Regions from separate parts of the Salinivibrio sp. SS3 genome, predicted to be linked through region 1. Evidence: riboswitches for the same ligand, from Rfam matches in the RefSeq annotation. Region 1 holds a riboswitch; the other holds the start of a gene.
What was found. A riboswitch is a leader RNA that binds a small molecule or an ion and turns the genes downstream of it on or off. The one in region 1 is predicted to bind lysine.
Positions count from the first base shown of each region.

Region 2: it holds a riboswitch for lysine, as region 1 does, so the genes downstream of both, lysC (lysine-sensitive aspartokinase 3) here and BGL48_RS03930 (Na+/H+ antiporter NhaC family protein) in region 1, are expected to answer to the same signal.

Region 1 covers NZ_MEBQ01000007.1:111,837-122,052, forward strand. Annotated here, with positions in the region: gene fadD (long-chain-fatty-acid--CoA ligase FadD) at 1-369, shown strand, start outside; gene rnd (ribonuclease D) at 455-1,606, shown strand; gene minE (cell division topological specificity factor MinE) at 1,663-1,932, opposite strand; gene minD (septum site-determining protein MinD) at 1,934-2,746, opposite strand; gene minC (septum site-determining protein MinC) at 2,764-3,426, opposite strand; gene BGL48_RS03915 (YcgL domain-containing protein) at 3,696-3,971, shown strand; gene BGL48_RS03920 (lytic murein transglycosylase) at 3,983-4,954, shown strand; gene BGL48_RS03925 (H-NS family nucleoid-associated regulatory protein) at 5,006-5,431, opposite strand; lysine riboswitch at 5,703-5,884, shown strand; gene BGL48_RS03930 (Na+/H+ antiporter NhaC family protein) at 5,973-7,556, shown strand; gene BGL48_RS03935 (thymidine kinase) at 7,664-8,245, shown strand; gene cspD (cold shock domain-containing protein CspD) at 8,323-8,544, opposite strand; gene clpS (ATP-dependent Clp protease adapter ClpS) at 9,353-9,673, shown strand; gene clpA (ATP-dependent Clp protease ATP-binding subunit ClpA) at 9,719-10,216, shown strand, end outside.
Region 2 covers NZ_MEBQ01000010.1:1,431-11,646, reverse strand. Annotated here, with positions in the region: gene uvrA (excinuclease ABC subunit UvrA) at 1-302, shown strand, start outside; gene BGL48_RS05730 (Wzy polymerase domain-containing protein) at 302-1,972, shown strand; gene BGL48_RS05725 (pyridoxal-phosphate-dependent aminotransferase family protein) at 1,969-3,102, opposite strand; lysine riboswitch at 3,366-3,553, shown strand; gene lysC (lysine-sensitive aspartokinase 3) at 3,674-5,032, shown strand; gene metH (methionine synthase) at 5,071-8,730, opposite strand; gene BGL48_RS05710 (cation:proton antiporter) at 8,914-10,206, shown strand.

The DNA.
Region 1 (10,216 bases):
CAGTTCGATGATGATGGTTTCTTACATATTGTCGATCGCAAAAAGGACATGATCCTTGTCTCTGGTTTTAATGTGTATCCTAATGAAGTGGAAGATGTCGTTGCGTTGCATGACAAGGTGCTAGAAGTTGCCGCCATTGGCCAGCCAGATGAGAATTCTGGGGAAGTGGTTAAAATTTGTGTGGTCAAAAAAGATCCGTCGCTTACGCGAGATGATCTTGTGGCGCACTGTCGCAAACACCTCACTGGATACAAGGTGCCACGGGTGGTGGAATTTAGAGATGAACTGCCTAAAACCAATGTGGGTAAAATTCTGCGTCGAGAGCTACGCGATGAACCACAAGCCACCGAGCAAAAAGCGTCAGCTTAATGCGAACCGATCCAGAAAAGGGTAAACTGTCGATAACGAATCACGAAATGCCGGCCTCGCCGGCATTTTCTTTATGGGCTTTTTTGTGAACTATCAACAAATCACCACCGATCAACAGCTGGTCGATATCTGCACACACTTCCGTGACCAAGCCGTTGTGATGCTTGATACCGAGTTTGTCCGTACGCGTACCTTTTATGCACAACTGGGGCTGGTTCAGATTTATGATGGCGAGCAACTGGTGCTGGTTGACCCGCTAGCCATTGATGATCTTTCCCCGTTATGGGCGCTGTTGACTGACACCCAGGTCACCAAGGTGTTACATGCGAGTAGCGAAGACTTAGAGGTTTTTCAGCACTACGCGGGCGTATTGCCAACTCCCATGATAGACACCCAAATCGTCGCCGCTTTTTTAGGTCATGGCGTCTCCGAGGGCTTCGCAAGCTTAGTGGAGCGTTATGTCGGCGTGAGCTTAGATAAAGGAGAATCGCGCACTGATTGGTGTGCGCGTCCCTTAACCGAAAAGCAACAACAGTATGCGGCGGCTGATGTCTATTACTTGCTGCCGCTTTATCAAGCGCTGACGCAAGCCCTATCCGATACGCAGTGGCATGACGCCATGGTAGAAGAGTGTGGTCTGTTGTGCCGTAAAAAGCAGTGGGTTAAGCCGGATGAAGCGGCTTATCTCGATATTAAGTATGCGTGGCAGCTTAAGCCTCAACAGTTAGCGGTATTGCAAACCCTTGCCAAGTGGCGAGCGAAGGAAGCGCGTCGCCGGAATATGGCTCTTAACTTTATCGTTAAAGAGCAAAACCTCTGGAAAATGGCGCGTTATGGTATTCGTACCGTTGAGCAAATGAACGAGCATGGGTTCGACAAATTTGAAGTACGCTATCACGCGCAAACCTTGATAAAGTTGGCCACCCAAGCGGATAAAACCCCGTTAGCCAAATGCCCGCCGGCCATCACACGTTTAGTTGATGAACCCGGGTATAAGTCGGTGATTAAAGCGATGAAGGAGCAGGTGCAAGCCCAGGCCGATAGATCAGGCTTAGCGCCTGAGTTTATTGGCTCCAAAAAGCAGCTTAATCAATTGATTACTTGGGTATGGCGAGAGGAGTGTCAAGAAGATAAACGCCCTGACTTAGCCTCGGGGTGGCGCTTTCGATTAGTGGGAGAAACATTGCTGACGATGATCCCTAACGCCCCAGGGGCATCGTCATCATCTCGCGCATAAACAAAAGCGGTGGCCTTGAGCCACCGCTTTCTGTATTCGCCCGTTGTGGTTGAGCGCTAGCTCTCTTTTCCCTCTTCGGGCAAGGTGACGTTCAGCTCCAAGACGGACAGATCATCATCGCCTTGTTCGAGGCTGACAGACACCTGGTCCGGTGCGATATCCACGTATTTTCGGATCACATCTAGAATATCTTGCTTGAGCTGGGGCAAATAAGTCGGCGCAGGGCTATCCGCACTGCGACGCTCGGCAACAATGATTTGTAAACGCTCTTTGGCAATATTGGCCGACTTTTTCTTTGATGGGCGGAAGAATTCAAGCAGTGCCACATTAGCCTCCGAATAAGCGTTTTAGGAAACCTTTGCGCTCTTCCTCAATAAAGCGGAAGGGGCGCTCTTCACCCAGCAGGCGCGCAATAGCATCTTCATAGGCTTGGCCGGCATCAGACTCTTGATCCAGTACCACTGGCTCACCTTTGTTAGAAGCGTGCAATACAGACTGACTTTCAGGGATGACCCCTAACAGTGGAATACGCAGGATATCTTCTACATCCTCAACACTGAGCATTTCACCGTTGGTCACACGCGCGGGGTTATAGCGAGTGAGTAATAAGTGATGTTTTACCGGATCCTCGCCGTTTTCTGCGCGGCGTGACTTAGAATCGAGAATACCAAGAATACGATCAGAGTCGCGCACGGATGACACTTCTGGATTGGTGGTCACAATCGCTTCGTCAGCAAAATACAGCGCCATTAATGCGCCGGCTTCAATGCCTGCGGGTGAATCACAAATAATGTATTCAAAGCCAAGTTCATCCATGTCTTTTAAAACGCGCTCGACACCTTCTTTCGTTAACGCATCTTTGTCGCGTGTCTGAGAGGCGGGCAGAATAAACAAATTTTCTACGCGTTTGTCTTTAATGAGTGCTTGATGCAGATTGGCTTCGCCGTTAATGACGTTAACAAAATCGTAGACCACGCGGCGCTCACAGCCCATCACCAAATCGAGGTTACGTAGGCCAATATCAAAATCAACCACGGCGGTTTTTTTGCCTGTCATGGCCAACCCGGTCGCCAATGCCGCGCTCGATGTTGTTTTACCAACACCGCCTTTACCGGAGGTAATTACAATGATTCGTGCCATTCCTCTTCCTTATTCTCTTATAGCGTGAGGGGGTCAATGTGTAAGCTTTCTTGATTAAGCGAGACCATAGAAGGCCGCTCTATATGTTCTGATGGAATTTTATCACTGAGCCAATAGCTTCCTGCTACCGACAATAATTCTGACTGAAGGTTCTGACAATAAATACGCGCTTGTTTTTGTCCACTTGCACCGGCAATGGCTCGGCCACGCAAAACGCCATAGATATGAATACTGCCATCGGCAATCACTTCCGCGCCGGCACTAACATGATTGAGGATCACCAAGTCGGCGTTTTTTGCATAGATTTGCTGACCTGAACGCACAGGGGCGGTGACCACTTTTGCAGGCGGCTGAATCGGATCGGCAACACGGGATTGCTTGCTCGACTTGAGCACGGCTAATTGCGCATCCAGCGCAAGCTCACGTGTATCATTGTGGGTGACGCCGGTCAGCCCAACGAGAATCATGCCTGTGGCTTGTAAGCACTGCTTTAAGGCACCGATATCAGGGCATTGTGATAGACGGCTAATGTCAGCGACAACAGGAGCGCCTTGAAAAAAGGCCGGTGCTTGGGTGACTTTCTCTGTCAAAACATTGGCAGCGGCAGCAAAATTATCGTCAACGAGGTGGAGGACGGAAAGGGTAAAGGTTGAGCCTTTCAACTCCGGTTGTTTGAGCATGTTATTCGATCCCGGTTTTGTCATTTAAACACGAGTCAGACGCGCATTATCAGACGTTGGATAGCATGGTATATTCACAGCGCCAATGCGGCAAGCAGGGTTTGCCGTTGATGCGGCATTTCTCCCTTTAATGGTGTTTTTTTAACATTTGAATGAGAAATGGCAGCAGAAACGTGTTTTGACACACTTTGCTGCAAAGCTTAACAAACCTTTACCCCAAGATGACAATCTATCGCCTGTAATATGGCACGCTCATGAGGACTTTTGAGATGTATTGCGCAATTTATCGTAGTAAAAAGAAAGAAGGCACCTATCTTTATCTTGCAGAGAAAGATAAATTTGATGATGTGCCCGAGGCACTCATGAATAGCTTTGGGCAGCCCGAATTTGCCATGATGATCAACTTAGACAAGCGCGATAAACTGGCAGCAGTTGACATCAATAAGGTTAAACAAAGCCTGCAAAGTGATGGCTTTTTTGTGCAATTGCCTCCGCCACCTGACGCGGCATTGCAGGCCATTCGTAATAAAAACGAAAAACTGTAAAAAGGATGACTATGCGCAAAGGTATGATTTCAGCCTCTATCGCGGCGGCACTCTTGGTGAGCCCTGTGATGGCCAAGCCCGGATTCGAGCAGTATGTGACCACCTTAAAAGCCGAAGCACGTGAGGCGGGCATCAGTGATGCGTTACTTGAGCGTGCCTTTAAGGACGTTGAATACCATGAGCGTGCAGTCAGCTCCGATCGAAATCAACCTGAGCGACGTCTCACGCTGGATGAGTATATTCCGCGTGCTGTGCCTGATTGGAAAGTCGCTCAAGCGAAACAACTGTATCGTGAACATTATGACACCTTGGAAGCCATTGGTGAGCAGTACCAGGTTCAGCCGCGTTTTATTGTGGCTTTATGGGGTGTAGAAAGTAATTTTGGCAAACTTCAGGGTAGTTATAATGTCATTGAAGCCTTATCAACATTAGCCTTTGATGGCCGTCGTGAGGCTTTTTTTCGCAAAGAGACCATGGCCGCACTGACGATATTAGAGCAAGGGCACATTGCGCCTGAAGCGATGAAAGGCTCTTGGGCTGGGGCGATGGGTCAATGCCAGTTCATGCCGAGTTCGTTTATTAACTATGCGGTCGATGGAAACCAAGATGGCAAAAAAGATATTTGGCAAACGGAAGCTGATGTCTTTGCGTCTGCTGCAAATTACTTAAAAAAAGCGGGATGGGATGATACCTACACGTGGGGACGGCAGGTCCAGATCCCTGAAGGCATCGATCGTACTTTGCTTGGCACCAACAGTGAGAAAGCACACTCATTGAGTGAGTGGCAGACGCGTGGGGTACGGCGAATGAATGGTCAGGCGTTACCGGCCGTCGATATCAACGCTTGGTTGATTCAGCCTGATGATGGTAAAGGCAGGGCTTATCTTGTTTATAATAACTACCAGAGCTTATTGAAATGGAATCGCTCGCACTACTTTGCGTTAGCGGTGAGCCATTTGGCGGACAGAATTAAATTTGGTTAAGGGATAAAAAAAAGAGGCTGAGCGCCTCTTTTTTTATGCGGGAATATGGACTTAGGCTTCCTGACCTGGGATGAGGAAGTCTTCCTGCTTGGCCGCGCCGCTTTCAATCGCTTCGCGAATCACTTTAGGCATACGGCCTTGGCCCGTCCAGGTTTTTTGTGAGCCATCTTCGCCCGTATATTGATATTTTGCTGGACGTGTCGCGCGTTTACCCGATGCTTTACTCTTCGAAGCACCACCTAACAATGCCACGATTTCTTCTGGGCCAATACCGTCGGCTTCTAACATAGCACGGTATTTTTCTAACTTCTCTAAACGTTCTTTTTCTTTTGCCTCGGCTTGACGGTCAAGCTCTTTACGCTCTTCAACAACCGTTTGAAGTTTTTCTAATGCTTCATTAAGTTGTTCGGTTGACATTTCTTTGGCAAGTGCGCGCAAGCTACGCAAATTGAGTAAGGCTTTCATTGCATCAGACATTATTGGTTCCTATTTGATTTATATGTTAATTGAAAGAATGATAGCAGTATAATTGAAATATACAATATGGCCTATATTAATACGTCATATTGCGCATTAATTGCAAGTTAACTGCAAATTTGACTTTAATTCTATTGTCTTTTTGAAGCGAATGTCTAAAAAAATAGAAGATGAGACGTATTTTATTGGCATCGCGTAAGCTGGGATTTAATCGATGCTTTTTCAACCATAAAGAGTTGCGATGGTAAGCACGTTGTGTAGAATGCACCACGCTTAACGTAGAGGTGCGTTGTTTATCAGTCGTGCGCAAGAGGGTGATTCCGATGAGAGTGCACAAAAGGAAGCAACGCCGAAGCCAATCAGGTCATCACACCGATTGAGCTGGGGCTGTTACCGAATAGGGGCAGCACTGCCATAGTACTTGGAAATACACTATGGAGCGCTACTGTATGTAGGAGGCAAGCTGTTTGCCGTGTGATACCACGCCTTACCGTCTTCATTTCTGCAGTAGATCTCCAACCACTTGGTTGACACTGAGATCATGAACTTAACAGATTTTTCTTCATCCGCTTTATCACTGCTTCCCCCTTTATTGGCTCTGGGCCTCGCGATTGCTACACGACGGGTTTTATTGTCCTTGGGTATGGGAATCGTACTGGGTACGGTATTACTGACCGATTTTTCTATCCTCTCTTCCGGACAGTACCTGCTTGAGGTGATTACTGGGCTATTTATCGCTGATGGAGGCTTAAATAGTTGGAACTTAAGTATTCTCGCGTTTCTTATTTTACTCGGGATGATCACCGCGCTTCTGTCTCTTTCTGGAGGCACCCGCGCGTTTGCCAATTGGGCGCAAAGCCGGATCAAGAGTAAACGTGGCGCGAAACTACTGGCTGCTTTTCTTGGCGTATTTATTTTTGTCGATGATTATTTCAATAGTTTGGCGGTAGGGGCCGTTTCTCGTCCTGTGACGGATCGCTTCCACGTTTCTCGAGCGAAACTGGCTTACATTCTTGATTCCACGGCCGCCCCTATGTGTGTGATCACGCCGGCATCAAGCTGGGGGGCTTATATCATTACCGTGATTGGCTCTATTTTGGTGGCACATGGCGTCACGGATTACACGGCGCTAGGGGCATTTGTCACCATGATCCCAATGAACTTTTATGCCATTTTTGCCTTGCTGTTAGTGTTTGCGGTGGTTTGGTTTCAACTGGATATTGGCCCGATGCGTCAGTTTGAATATCAGGCGAAAAAAGGCAGCCGACTGGGCGATGAAAGTGAAAACTGCGCTGATATTTGCGACGACCTCGGGATTGAGGAAAGTGATAAAGGCAGCGTGGCTGATTTGGTCGCCCCCATTATTGTACTCGTCGTGGCGACGGTGGGTGCAATGTTATATACCGGCGGGTTGGCATTGGCAGCCGAAGATCAATCCTTTTCTCTGCTCGGGGCGTTTGAAAATACCGATGTCGGGATGTCATTGCTATGGGGGGGACTGGCGGGTTTAGCCGTATCCTTGGTGATGACAGCGAAACAAGGTATAGCGGTATCAGATATTGCGAAAACCCTTTGGGTGGGCGCAAAGTCTATGTTTGGCGCTATCCTCATTCTGTTATTTGCTTGGTCGATTGGTCATATTATTGGCGACCTACAAACAGGTCAATATTTGTCGTCCTTAGTGGAGGGGAACTTACCGGCGCAACTCTTGCCTGTAGTGCTCTTCTTGTTGGCGGCAGTGATGGCCTTTGCCACAGGGACGTCGTGGGGGACGTTCGGTATTATGCTTCCTATCGCGGGCGATCTTGCCGCGGCGACAGACATTGCACTGATGCTACCTATGCTCTCAGCAGTATTGGCAGGGGCGGTATTTGGCGATCATTGCTCACCGATTTCTGATACCACTATCTTGTCTTCAACAGGAGCACGATGTGGACATATTGACCACGTCGCGACTCAGCTCCCTTATGCCATTGGTGGGGCGATTGTCTCAACCGTCGGCTTCGTGGTGTTAGGCTTTACCGCGTCACTTCTCTGGTCATTGGTGGCGACCGTGTTTGCGTTCGTTGCACTATGTGCTGGTTTAATGTGGCTTAAAAAGCGACCGTGTAAATTGGTCGGTTAATTATCTAGCCCCGTCTTGGCGGGGCTTTTCTTTTTCTGCTAGTGCGGTAGCATGCCTGTTTATTTAATCCAGCTCGCCCACAATGGGCATTACGTGTAGAGACAGTTATGGCTCAGTTATACTTTTATTATTCGGCAATGAACGCGGGTAAGTCGACCACCTTGTTACAATCGGCCTTTAACTACCAAGAGCGCGGTATGCAGCCTCTACTTTTTACCGCCGCGATTGATAACCGCTATGGGGTTGGAAAAATCAGTTCGCGAATTGGCTTAGAAGCTGATGCCCACCTGTATGATAATCAAACGTCGCTGTTCGAGCACGTCGCGACCATCTTGGCGCAAGAGAAAGTTGACTGTTTATTGATTGATGAGAGCCAATTTTTAACCAAACAGCAAGTGCTCGAGCTGACTGATGTGGTGGATAAGCTGCGGATCCCCGTATTGTGCTACGGATTAAGAACAGATTTTCGCGGTGAGCTGTTTGAAGGGTCACAATACTTGCTGGCGTGGGCCGATAAGCTCGTTGAACTGAAAACCGTGTGTCATTGTGGGCGTAAAGCGAGTCGAGTCATTCGCCAAGATAGCGAAGGCAATGCCATTGCCGATGGTGATCAGGTGGTGATTGGAGGCAATGAACGGTATGTCTCTGTGTGTCGCCGACATTACAAACAGATGCTCGGCTTACTCTAGACAGGATTGAGTGCGGTAAAGAACAACAAAGGCGAGCCGTAAGCTCGCCTTTTCTATTTGGCCGACCGGATTCAGCGCTATTTCGCCGCTTCTTGATCGACTGGCACAATTTCACTGGCATGGTAGCCTTTGGGTCCTTCCTGAACCTCATAGTTGACGGTTTGTCCCGCCTTTAATGTCTTATATCCGTCCATCTGGATGGTAGAGTAGTGGGCAAACACATCGCCTTCCCCTTCTACCGGACAAATAAAGCCAAATCCTTTTGCATTGTTAAACCATTTTACTGTACCAGTTTCCATGCGACACATCCTTCTTGCATCAAACTTTGCATACCTGTGATAAACGCGTTCATTTCACCTCGTCAATTTGACCAGCGCGGTACTGTCGCACCCTCGCCCATGCCAATAAACAGAAGTGATATGGTGAGTTTATCGACCACATGTTTCACTTTAGTAGATACTTTTAGGCAGTCAAGTGTGGGGTATAACTTATAACAGTAATGTAATATCAAATCGAAAAAGTGTGAGGAAGTGGCAATTATTCATTCAGAAACAGACATCTTAGTTGCATAGTTTTTTAGGGTTTTCTCCGGATGTTTTCGCTATTAAAAAAGTGTGATTGCAGTGATAGATACGCGATAACAGGCCGTAACTATTACTTTTTATTCTAATAACTGGCTCTTTTCCCCCTTAAGTGTATGGATTAGTGTGAGCGCTATTGGCATGATTCACGCAATCTGCCTGCTTAAAAATGAAAATGAAGTGAATATTCTCGAGTCGAGAGAGGTGTATGTCTATGCTCACCTATCACGCTTGATGCGATCCGCTAACCGGCTTGTCGTTAGTCGGCATGCCTTAATTTTTATGCATTCTAGTGCAGGCACGAATGGTAGGTTTTTGTCGTATTCAGTGAACGAAATTCTGCGCGAGAGACTAGTGTGTAATACGGTGATTAACAATTGCTCAGGCAAACGATGTTCGCAATGAAAAGGTTGCTGGAATACAATCTGTGGCTTAACTTTAAGTATAGGTGGACGGGAAACGTGGATGGCAGTAGTGCCCCGCCACATCTCTTACCGAGACACCCTAACAATGCATTGAATGAGTTATGAGTAATTGGAACCAGTGGGGTTTGCCTGACGCGGAGGCCGAAGCGTCAGAAAAAACAAAGTTGCAACCACCATCAATGTACAAGGTGGTGCTAAATAATGATGACTACACTCCGATGGAGTTTGTGATCGATGTGCTCCAGACGTTTTTTGCCATGGATGTGGACAAAGCGACGCAAGTCATGCTGACGGTGCACTATGAAGGAAAAGCGGTCTGTGGCGTATTTACCGCCGAGGTTGCTGAAACGAAAGTGGCACAGGTAATGATGTATGCCAAAGAGCATGGCCATCCGCTACTGTGCACGATGGAGAAAGCTTAGCCGGCTCCATCACGCTTTAGCGCGGTTTTTGAGGGAGGTGCCTTTATGCTTAACAAAGAACTTGAAGCCAGTTTGAATGGCGCGTTTGCACGAGCGCGTGAAAAACGCCACGAATTCATGACGGTGGAGCACCTGCTTCTCGCGTTGATCGATAATGCGGCCGCGCACGATGCGCTGGTCGCGTGCCGTGCAGATTTGGAGGCGCTGCGCAAAGAACTTGATGCGTTTATTGAGCAAACCACACCGCTAATCCCTGCGGACGATGAGTCGCGAGAGACGCAGCCAACGCTGAGTTTCCAGCGCGTACTCCAACGAGCTGTTTTTCATGTGCAGTCATCCGGTCGTAGCGAAGTAAGCGGTGCGAACGTGTTGGTGGCGATCTTCAGCGAACAAGAATCCCACGCCGCTTATCTGCTTAAAAAGAACGACGTGAGTCGCCTTGACGTGGTCAACTATATCTCTCATGGCACCACGAAAGATGAAGGCGACGATCTACCCAGTAGTGACATGGGGGCTGATGAGGCCGGTGCGGAGCCGGGTGAA
Region 2 (10,216 bases), on a different contig from region 1:
AGTTGTCTAAACGGGATACGGGTAAAACGCTCTACATCCTCGATGAGCCGACCACAGGGCTTCATTTCCATGATATTCAACAACTGCTTAATGTCTTGCATCGCTTGCGTGAACAGGGCAACACTATCGTGGTGATTGAGCATAATCTGGATGTGATAAAAACCGCGGACTGGATCATCGACTTAGGACCTGAGGGCGGTAACGGCGGCGGTGAAATCATCGCGCAAGGTACGCCAGAAGACATCGTCGATGTTTTGGGTAGCCACACCGCCCACTTCCTCAAACCTATGTTGGAGCGATAATGACCTCAGCGCTGCCGCCGAGTCGCGTAATAAGAAAGCCGCTAACAGCCCCATTTCTGCTTGCGTTAGCGGCCTTGTGGTTAATCTGTTTGCCCCTCTATTCGGTGTCTCTCCCGTTAGTGGGCATTCGCCATCCTGCGGCAGCGTTATCACTACTGACCTTGGCGTTTACCTTAGGGTTTGCCTGTTTGGAAGTCGTGCGTCAACATACCTGGCGGGCAAGCCGACTGACCTGGATGCTTGGTTTGGCAACGGGCCTGGCGATTATTCCTTATTACTATCCGCACGCAGAGGCACTCAATAGCGGTTATGCCATGGCCGCCTTGATACTGAGCCTCGGTTTCTTCTCCAGCCTTCAGCAGTTTGTTTTTAACCATTCGCAGCGGCAAAAGCTACTCGGGGTATTTTTGCTCGCCTCTTGGCTCGCGGTGCTGTCGGTGTTGGGCAATCAATCACCACCGGGCATGGCACCTTTTATGTTTAACAACTGGGTGCCTCACTTGCCCCCAGCGGTCACGCATACCCTGCTGCTCACGGGGCTGACGTTAGCCGCATACATTCTCGCCAGAGAGCCGAGTGGCCGCTATCGCCACCCTATCAGCCAAAGCTTATTGGCCGTCACCCCCTTCATTTTTATTCCCGTATTAGCGATGCAAGGCCAGCCCCTGCTGCTGCTCTTTGCCTTGTGTGCCGTCGTGTTACAGCAAGCCTATTTGGCTCGCTTTGCCTCCAGGCGCCAGCACAAAGCCTGGCTTGTGGCGGTCTGTCTCGGCGCTATCCTGGCGGTATTTTTCCTCAGTGGTCAAGATAGTTGGCAATGGCTGAGCGCCAGCGAGCAACGTGCGTTGTTGTTAGCGTGGCAACAATGGCAGACAACGCCGTTTTTTGGGGTAGGCATGGGGAATGGCAAGCAGGCCTTGCTATTGCTTTCTGCTTCACAACCTGGCCATCTGGGTCCAGTGAACCTGCCCAGTGCACTGCTATTTTGGCTGTTGGAAGGAGGCTTATTGATTGGATTGGGCTATGTGTTGGTGATCATGGCTATCGGCGTCAGGATCTTTCGTGCGCCCTCAGGAACACGGCGGATCTTGATTGCTTTAGTGCTTCCTCCGCTCACAGGACTGATGATCTATCCGGTGAGCGGCACCCAGTGGTTTAATGGGATATTGTTACTCCTTTGGCTATACTGGCTTGATAACCTCACCAGTAAATATCGCCGCTACCCAGTCCTCACTCATGGTTACAGCCAACGTATCGCCAGTCGCACCGTGATCACTGCCCTCGTCATCGCGACACTCGTGTGCCTGTCGTCCGTGTATTTGGCCAATCGTTATTTGCGCGACTCTTTACTCAGCTCACAACGCTTTGCCTTGTATCAGCAGCATCCATGGTGGCAGCAAAAGCTCGCCCACGCACAACAAAGCCGCCACTTTCAGGCTAATTTGGCGACTCTGTCTGGCACTGAGCGCCAGCAACATCTTAACCAATTATTGCGTCAAGTGGCGCAAAGACCACGCTTTGCTGGCTACCAGCACGCCTATCAGGTGGCTCTGCAAATCGGTGACCGTCAACGGGCTCGCGATATCCAGCAAGAAGCGCGTTATTTGTATCCAAACGCGGCGAAGGTATGGACAACCCGCCATACCCTCCCAAACCATGCGACGCCCTAGCGTAATGCCTCTTCAAGGGATTTAAGACACAGGGCAATGTTCTCATCCCTTGCGCCATAGCCCATTAAGCCGATCCGCCAGGCTTTGCCGGCGAGATCGCCCAGCCCCGCGCCAATTTCCAAGTTATAGGTGTTGAGGAGATGCTGGCGCACGGCGGCATCATCCACGCCCTCAGGAATATAAACGGCGTTAAGCTGGGGCAAACGATAGGGTTCATCGACCACAAAGCCAATTCCTAGGTTGTCTAATCCCGCTTTCAAACGCTGATGCATCGTGCGGTGGCGCTGCCACGCGTTTTCAATCCCTTCTTGATACAATCTAAGCAGGGCTTCATGTAAGGCATATAAACTATTCACGGGTGCCGTATGGTGGTAGCTACGTTTGCCGTCACCGCTCCAATATCCTAACACCAAACTTTGGTCGAGAAACCAGCTTTGCACCTTGTGAGTGCGCGCCTGCATTTTTTCGATTGCACGGGGCGAGAATGTCACGGGCGATAAGCCCGGCACACACGATAAGCACTTCTGACTGCCTGAGTAAACCGCATCCAACTGCCATTCATCGACTTTCAACGGCACGCCACCGAGTGAGGTCACCGCATCGACAATAGTGAGGCAGCCATGCTCGCGCGCCAAGGTGGCAAGGGCCTGTGCATCTGAGCAAGCGCCTGTGGACGTCTCAGCATGGACAAATGCGACAATGCTAGCCTCCGGGTGCGCTTTCAAAGCCGCTTCAACCTTTTCAGGATTAACAGGATCGCCCCAAGCATCATCAACCATCACCGCGTGTGCGCCACAGCGTTCCACGTTTTCTCGCATCCGGTCGCCAAACACGCCATTGCGACACACGATCACTGTGTCACCAGGCTCCACCAAATTGACAAAACAGGCTTCCATCCCCGCACTCCCGGGGGCAGAGACCGCAATGGTAAACGGATTTTCGGTTTGAAAAGCGTACTGCAGCAGCTGCTTGACCTCATCCATCATGCCAATGAATAAGGGATCAAGATGCCCCAATGTCGGCTTACTCAATGATTGCAGCACCGATGGATAAATGTCAGAAGGGCCTGGCCCCATCAGTGTGCGAGCGACAGGTTGAAAAGACTGAATATCGGAAATTGCACGAGCCATCACGAATCCTTGTTGTTGGTACCGAAGCTCACCGTTATAGCATATTTTTTCGCCATCCCCCTAGCCTCTGGCACATGAACTGTGTGATCGCTAGCGTCGATTTGCTTTTCTTGTCAGGGTCGATAATGGGCAATGGCCTTTTCTTGCCTGGGTGAGAGGCAGGCGCTGGGCAGCGCTCCTATCGAGCGTAAAAACACGGTTGACACCCTGCGATCACACCCGTAATGTTAAAACTGTTCATGCGGTCACCGACCCATGACTGAACATGCAGAAGAGGTGCATTTCTCAGGCAGTTATCAAGCGGAGCCCCACTCCTAAGCATGATAACCAGGGGAGACAATGCCGAGGTGGCGTACGATCGGGGTCGATACGCTGCCGGCCTTGAAGGCTGAATCCTTCAGGCTGTCACTTGTCATCCATATGGACAGACAGGTGGAGCGCTTCTGGCAGACTACACCTGCCGTTTGCTCTTCCTACCTTGTCGCGGTATTTATCGCGGTCACGATGTGACTTCTGATGTTCCCCATGATTTTTAATTTTTTGACTCTGCTAGCCAGAGAGGGGAAAGGACGTGAGGCCATTACCATCAATTTCAGTCGCTAAGTTTGGCGGCACCAGTGTCGGGACGCTAGCGGCGATGCAGCAAAGCGCCGCTGTTATCGAGCAAAACCCGCAAACCCGTTTAATCGTGATCAGTGCGTGCGCCGGTGTGACCAATCATTTGGTCGCGCTGGCAAAAGGGATCAGCGACCCTGACGCGCGCCAAGCCAAATTAGACGCCATTCATACCATTCACCAAGCAATATTGCGTCAACTTCCTGATTGCCAAAACACGCAAACAGCAGTGGAACACTGGCATCTCGCCATTGCCGAGTATGCCGAAAAAGCGGTTTCCGCCCCAAACTCGGCCTTAACCGATGCACTCGTCGCCTGCGGCGAGCTGATCTCGACTCATATTTTCACTCATTTACTCAATAGCCGAGGTATAGCAACAATACGGGCCGATGCGCGTGAATTGCTGCGCACCGACAGCCAGTTTGGCTGTGCCCAGCCTGACCCACAGCAGACGCGAACACAGTGCCACGACCAATTGCTTCCGCATTTAGCCACACACCGAGTGGTCACCCAAGGGTTTATCGGCGCGGATGCCCACGGACAAACCACCACCTTAGGCCGTGGTGGTAGCGACTACAGTGCCGCACTGTTCGCCGAAGCCGTGGACGCAGAGAGTTTGGCCATTTGGACTGATGTACCGGGGATTTATACCACCGACCCGCGGATTGCCGACCAAGCGCGCCCAATCAGTGAAATTAGTTTTAGCGAAGCCTCAGAAATGGCCACGTTTGGTGCCAAAATCCTGCACCCATCCACCTTAGTGCCTGCAGTGCGCCAACATATTCCTGTGTTTGTCGGGGCTGCGAGCGCGCCTGAGCAAGGCGGCACCTGGATCCGCGAACAAGCGCACTCGGCACCGCTGTTTCGTGCCGTCGCCTTACGACGAAACCAAACCATGGTGACACTGACCAGCTTAAACATGTTCCATGCATATGGCTTTTTGGCCAAAGTATTTGAGGTTTTGGCACGATTTGAAATCTCGGTGGACTTGATCACCACCTCAGAGGTCAGTGTCGCTTTAACCCTTGATCAAACCAACACTCAGGGCGACGCACCGCAGCTGCCAGAAGCGGCTATCGCCGAGCTGACCCAGTTATGTCATGTCGAGATCTGCGAGAACCTGGCGGTGGTGGCGCTGATTGGCAACGAGATGAGCCATACTGCTGGCGCGACAGCGCCGGTGTTCAGTGCCTTAGCACAACACAAACTACGCATGATTTGCTACGGTGCCAGCAACCACAATGTCTGTGTTGTGGTTGAAGATGACGATGCCACCCAGGTGGTGCAGCGGTTACACGCGGACCTATTTGAGTGAAGAAAGAAGCCAGCACATTGATGTGCTGGCTTTTTAAGTTAGCCGTTTAAGTTCGGCCCGAGCCATTTTTCCGCTTCTTCGCTGCTCCACCCTTTGCGTGCTGCATAGCTGTCTCGCTGATCGTTTTGGATCTTCGCCACCGCAAAGTAACGTGACTCAGGATGGGAAAAATACCAACCTGAGACCGACGCCCCCGGCCACATCGCGTAGCTTTCAGTGAGTGTCATCCCCGTATGCGCTTCTACCGACAGCAATTGCCAAATTTTGCCTTTCTCACTGTGTTCAGGGCAGGCGGCATAACCCGGCGCTGGCCGGATCCCTTGGTATTGCTCGCGGATCAGCGCGTCGTTATCGAGCGTCTCATCGGGCGCATAGCCCCACAAGGTGATCCGAATTTGCTGATGGAGGTACTCTGCAAAGGCTTCTGCGAGTCTATCGGCGACCGCCTGGATCATGATCGCGTTATAATCATCCTCTTTCGCTTTGTATTCTTCCGCCAAGGCATATTCGCCAATACCACCTGTGACCGCAAATGCGCCAATCCAATCCGGCTGGCCACTGCTTGTTGGCGCAATAAAGTCCGACAAGCAATAGTTGGCACCACGTGGCTTTTTCGTTTGCTGCCGCAAGTGGTTCAGTACGGTGAGCGTCGCTTGGCGAGACCCATCCTCATAGACCTCAATATCATCATCAATGCTATTGGCAGGAAAGAGGCCACACACCCCTTTTGCCGCCACCAAGCCCTCTGCCTCGAAACGATCGAGCCAAGCATTGGCGTCCTGGTACAAACGACGCGCTTCCTCACCCACCAGTTCGTGATCCAAAATCGCCGGGAATTTGCCACTAAGTGACCACGTCATAAAGAAGGGTGTCCAGTCGATATACTGACGTAAGGTTGCTATCGAGACATCATCGTAAACATGCACGCCCGGCTTCACCGGTTGCGGAGGCACATAGTTTGCCCAGTCCGTTTGCCACTTATTGTCGCGCGCCTGCTCAAGGGACACCGGTGCCGTGCGCGGGGTTTTACGCTGGTGCTGCTCACGTACAGCGGCATAGTCTTTGGTTAAACGAGCCATAAAGTCAGGTCGCTGCGTATCGGATAATAACGATGAGCATACCCCCACAGCACGTGACGCGTTGGGCACATAGACCACAGGCGCATGGTAATGCTGCTCAATTTTCACCGCGGTATGGGCTTTGGACGTGGTCGCACCGCCAATAAGTAGAGGAATATCAAACCCTTGGCGCTCCATCTCTTTCGCCACGTTCACCATCTCATCTAACGATGGGGTAATCAGACCCGATAAACCAATAATATCGACGTTTTCCTCACGCGCCACCGACAGGATTTTATCGGTCGGTACCATCACGCCGAGATCAATAATCTCGAAGTTATTACATTGCAGCACCACACCAACAATGTTTTTGCCAATGTCATGCACATCCCCTTTGACCGTGGCGAGCAAGATCTTGCCATTGGTCTGTCCTTGCTGCTTTTCAGCATTGATGTAGGGCTCAAGGTAGGCCACCGCCTGCTTCATCACCCGTGCCGACTTCACCACTTGTGGCAGGAACATCTTGCCTTCACCAAACAAGTCCCCGACCACGTTCATGCCTGCCATCAACGGGCCTTCAATCACTTCTAGAGGTTTACTTGCCGCGGCACGAGCCAACTCGGTATCTTCAACAATAAACTCGGTAATGCCTTTGACCAGTGCATGTTCAAGGCGCTTTTCCACTGGCCAACTGCGCCACTCTGCAGTTTCTGCGACCTCGCTCTCCCCGCTATCGCGATAGCTGTCGGCGATGTCCAATAAACGCTCCGTGGCGCCATCATCTTTGTTGAGCACCACATCTTCTACTGCCAGGCGCAAAGACTCGGATAAATCATCATAAATCGCCAATTGACCGGCATTGACGATCCCCATGTCCATGCCATTTTTGATGCAGTGATACAAAAACACCGCATGAATAGCCTCACGGACGGGATTGTTGCCTCGAAACGAAAACGACACATTTGAGACGCCGCCCGAGATCATGGCATGCGGCAGGGTTTGTTTAATGTCGGCCACCGCGTTGATGAAATCAACCGCGTAGTTATTGTGCTCGTCAATGCCGGTGGCAACCGCAAAAATATTAGGGTCGAAAATAATGTCTTCCGGTGGAAAGCCAACTTGCTCGACCAGAAGGTGATAGGCCCGCGTACAGATTTCTACTTTCCGCGCCTGGGTATCAGCCTGTCCTTGCTCATCAAACGCCATCACGATCACTGCCGCACCATAGCGACGGACTAAACGTGCTTGGTGCAGAAAGGCTTCTTCTCCTTCTTTGAGCGAAATAGAGTTGACGATGCCTTTCCCTTGAATGCACTTGAGGCCAGCTTCAATCACCTCCCATTTGGAGGAATCAATCATCACTGGCACACGGGCAATATCCGGCTCCCCCGCGCAAAGGTTGAGGAATCGCACCATGGCCTTTTCGGCATCCAACATACCCTCATCCATATTGATATCGATGATTTGGGCGCCGTTCTCCACTTGCTGCAATGCCACTTCAAGCGCTTCGTCATATTGCTCCTCAACGATTAAGCGTTTAAAGCGTGCTGAGCCGGTGACATTGGTGCGCTCCCCCACGTTGACGAACAAGCTATCAGCATTAATGGTCAGGGGCTCGAGCCCAGATAAGCGACAGGTCACAGGGTGGTCAGGCAGAGAGCGTGGCGCATGTTGCTTCACCGCGTCGCTAATCGCTTGAATATGTTCGGGCGTAGTGCCACAGCACCCCCCGACCAAGTTGATAAAGCCAGACGCCGCCCACTCATCAATGTGTGTCGCCATCTCTTCGGGAGAAAGATCATACTCGCCAAAGGCGTTGGGCAACCCCGCATTGGGGTGGACGGAGACAAAGCCCTCACAAATGTCGCTCAGCTCTTTGACATACTGGCGCAATTCAGCTGGCCCAAGTGCGCAGTTTAAGCCAAACGACAGTGGCTCGACATGACGCAACGAGTGATAAAAAGCGGCGGTGGTTTGTCCGGATAAGGTACGTCCAGATGCATCAGTGATGGTGCCGGAGATCATAATGGGTAAGCGAAAACCGCGGGCATCAAAGACCTTTTCAGCCGCAAATGCGCATGCTTTGGCATTCAAGGTATCAAAAATGGTCTCCAACATGATGATATCAACACCGCCGTCAATGAGCGCTTCGGTGGACTCGGCATACACGTCGACTAACTGATCAAAGCTGACATTGCGAAAGCCCGGGTCATTCACGTCTGGAGAGATTGAACACGTTCGGTTCGTCGGCCCTAACACGCCCGCGACAAAACGGGGTTTATCCGGCGTTTTCACCGTCCACGAATCAGCAACCTCACGCGCAAGCCGGGCTGCCGCGCCGTTGATTTCCGCACTCAGCGCCTGCATGTCGTAATCAGCCATCGCGATTTGGGTGGCGTTAAAGGTGTTGGTTTCAATAATGTCCGCGCCCGCCGCCAGATAATCACTATGTAGCGAAGCGATCTTATCAGGCTGCGTCAGCACCAAGAGATCATTATTACCTTTCACATCACAGTGCCAATCTTTAAAACGTTGGCCACGATAATCGGCTTCGCTCAGTGCCAAACCTTGGATCATGGTGCCCATGCCACCATCGATCACTAGAATACGGTCGCGCAGTTGCTGTGTTAGTCGGTCCATACTATTACGCTTATCATCTTCCTCGTTGCAGTCATTTCATCCTACCACAGCGGAAATGGAAATCTAGACGTCTATAAATAACAATTTATTTTGATCTATTTCAATTCAGCTGTTCGTTTTGAAAGCGATTTCTATTAATATTTCGACACACTTTTTCATTCCCTCGTTGCACTAGGAAGCGGCATGTCAACCTACGCAATCCTCAGCTTTATGGCTGCTGCAGCCATCTTTATCGCTTTTATTAATAGTAAAATCAGCCGAGTACAAACCACGATCGCCATCACCGCCAGCTCGCTCCTACTGTCTTTGCTGATAGTGATCGCCGGTCAATACCAAGCAATTCCACTAAAAGCCATGGCCGAGCAGATACTGACAGATATCCACTTTGATACGTTTTTGCTCAAAGGCGTCCTCGGCTTTTTGCTCTTCGCAGGGGGGATTGGCGTCAAGCTTCCCTCTTTCTCCGACCAAAAGTGGGAGATCACAACCCTGGTGATCGGCGGGCTATTGGTCTCTGTGTTGTTAATCGGCACCGGTATCTGGGGCGTGTTTCAACTGATTGGCATCCCCTTTGATTTCCTCTACTGCCTGTTATTTGGCGCGCTGATATCGCCCACCGACCCCATCGCTGTGCTTGCTATCGTCAAAAAGCTGCAAGCACCGACGCGGATCACCACACAAATTGAGGGAGAGTCATTATTCAATGATGGTGTGGGTATCGTGATCTTTGTGACCCTTTTTACCCTAGCCTTTGGCGACAACAACCCGACGGTGGGCGGTACCATTGCCTTGTTTTTACAAGAAGCCGTTGGCGGGGTTTTATATGGCCTAGTGCTGGGCTATCTTTTCCATCGCTTGATTTGTGCCACTAACGATCACTCGATGGAATTGCTATTAACGCTGGCTATCCCCAGCGCTGGCTATGTCTTGGCCGATATGCTGCATGTCTCTGGCCCGCTGGCAATGGTGGTATCGGGGATCATGATCGGTAACTGGACCCGCTTTATTGGCTTTTCCAAAGAAAGTGAAGATCACCTCGACCACTTCTGGGAATTAGTCGATGAATTTCTTAACAGCCTACTCTTTCTCCTCATCGGGGTTAGCTTGCTGCAAATCAGTTTCCATAAAGAAGACTGGATCATTATGGCGGCGGTGGTTCCTATTGTGCTTCTCGCCCGTTTTATTAGCGTGAAAATGTGCTATCTCGGTTTCAACCGCTTTCGTTCTTATAACCCTTGGGCGGTGCGTATATTAAGCTGGGGTGGGTTACGTGGCGGTCTCGCACTGGCGATGGCGATGGCCGTGCCCGCTGGCATCATGGTGGTGCCGGAAAAAAATATCGATGTTCGCGAGCTGATCCTCATCATGACCTACGCGGTGGTGGTATTTTCCATTTTAGTGCAAGGCTCAACCATGACAGGCATGGTTGATAAAGCAAACGCAGCACAAGACGAAATGGATAAACATCAAACCTAAATCCACACAG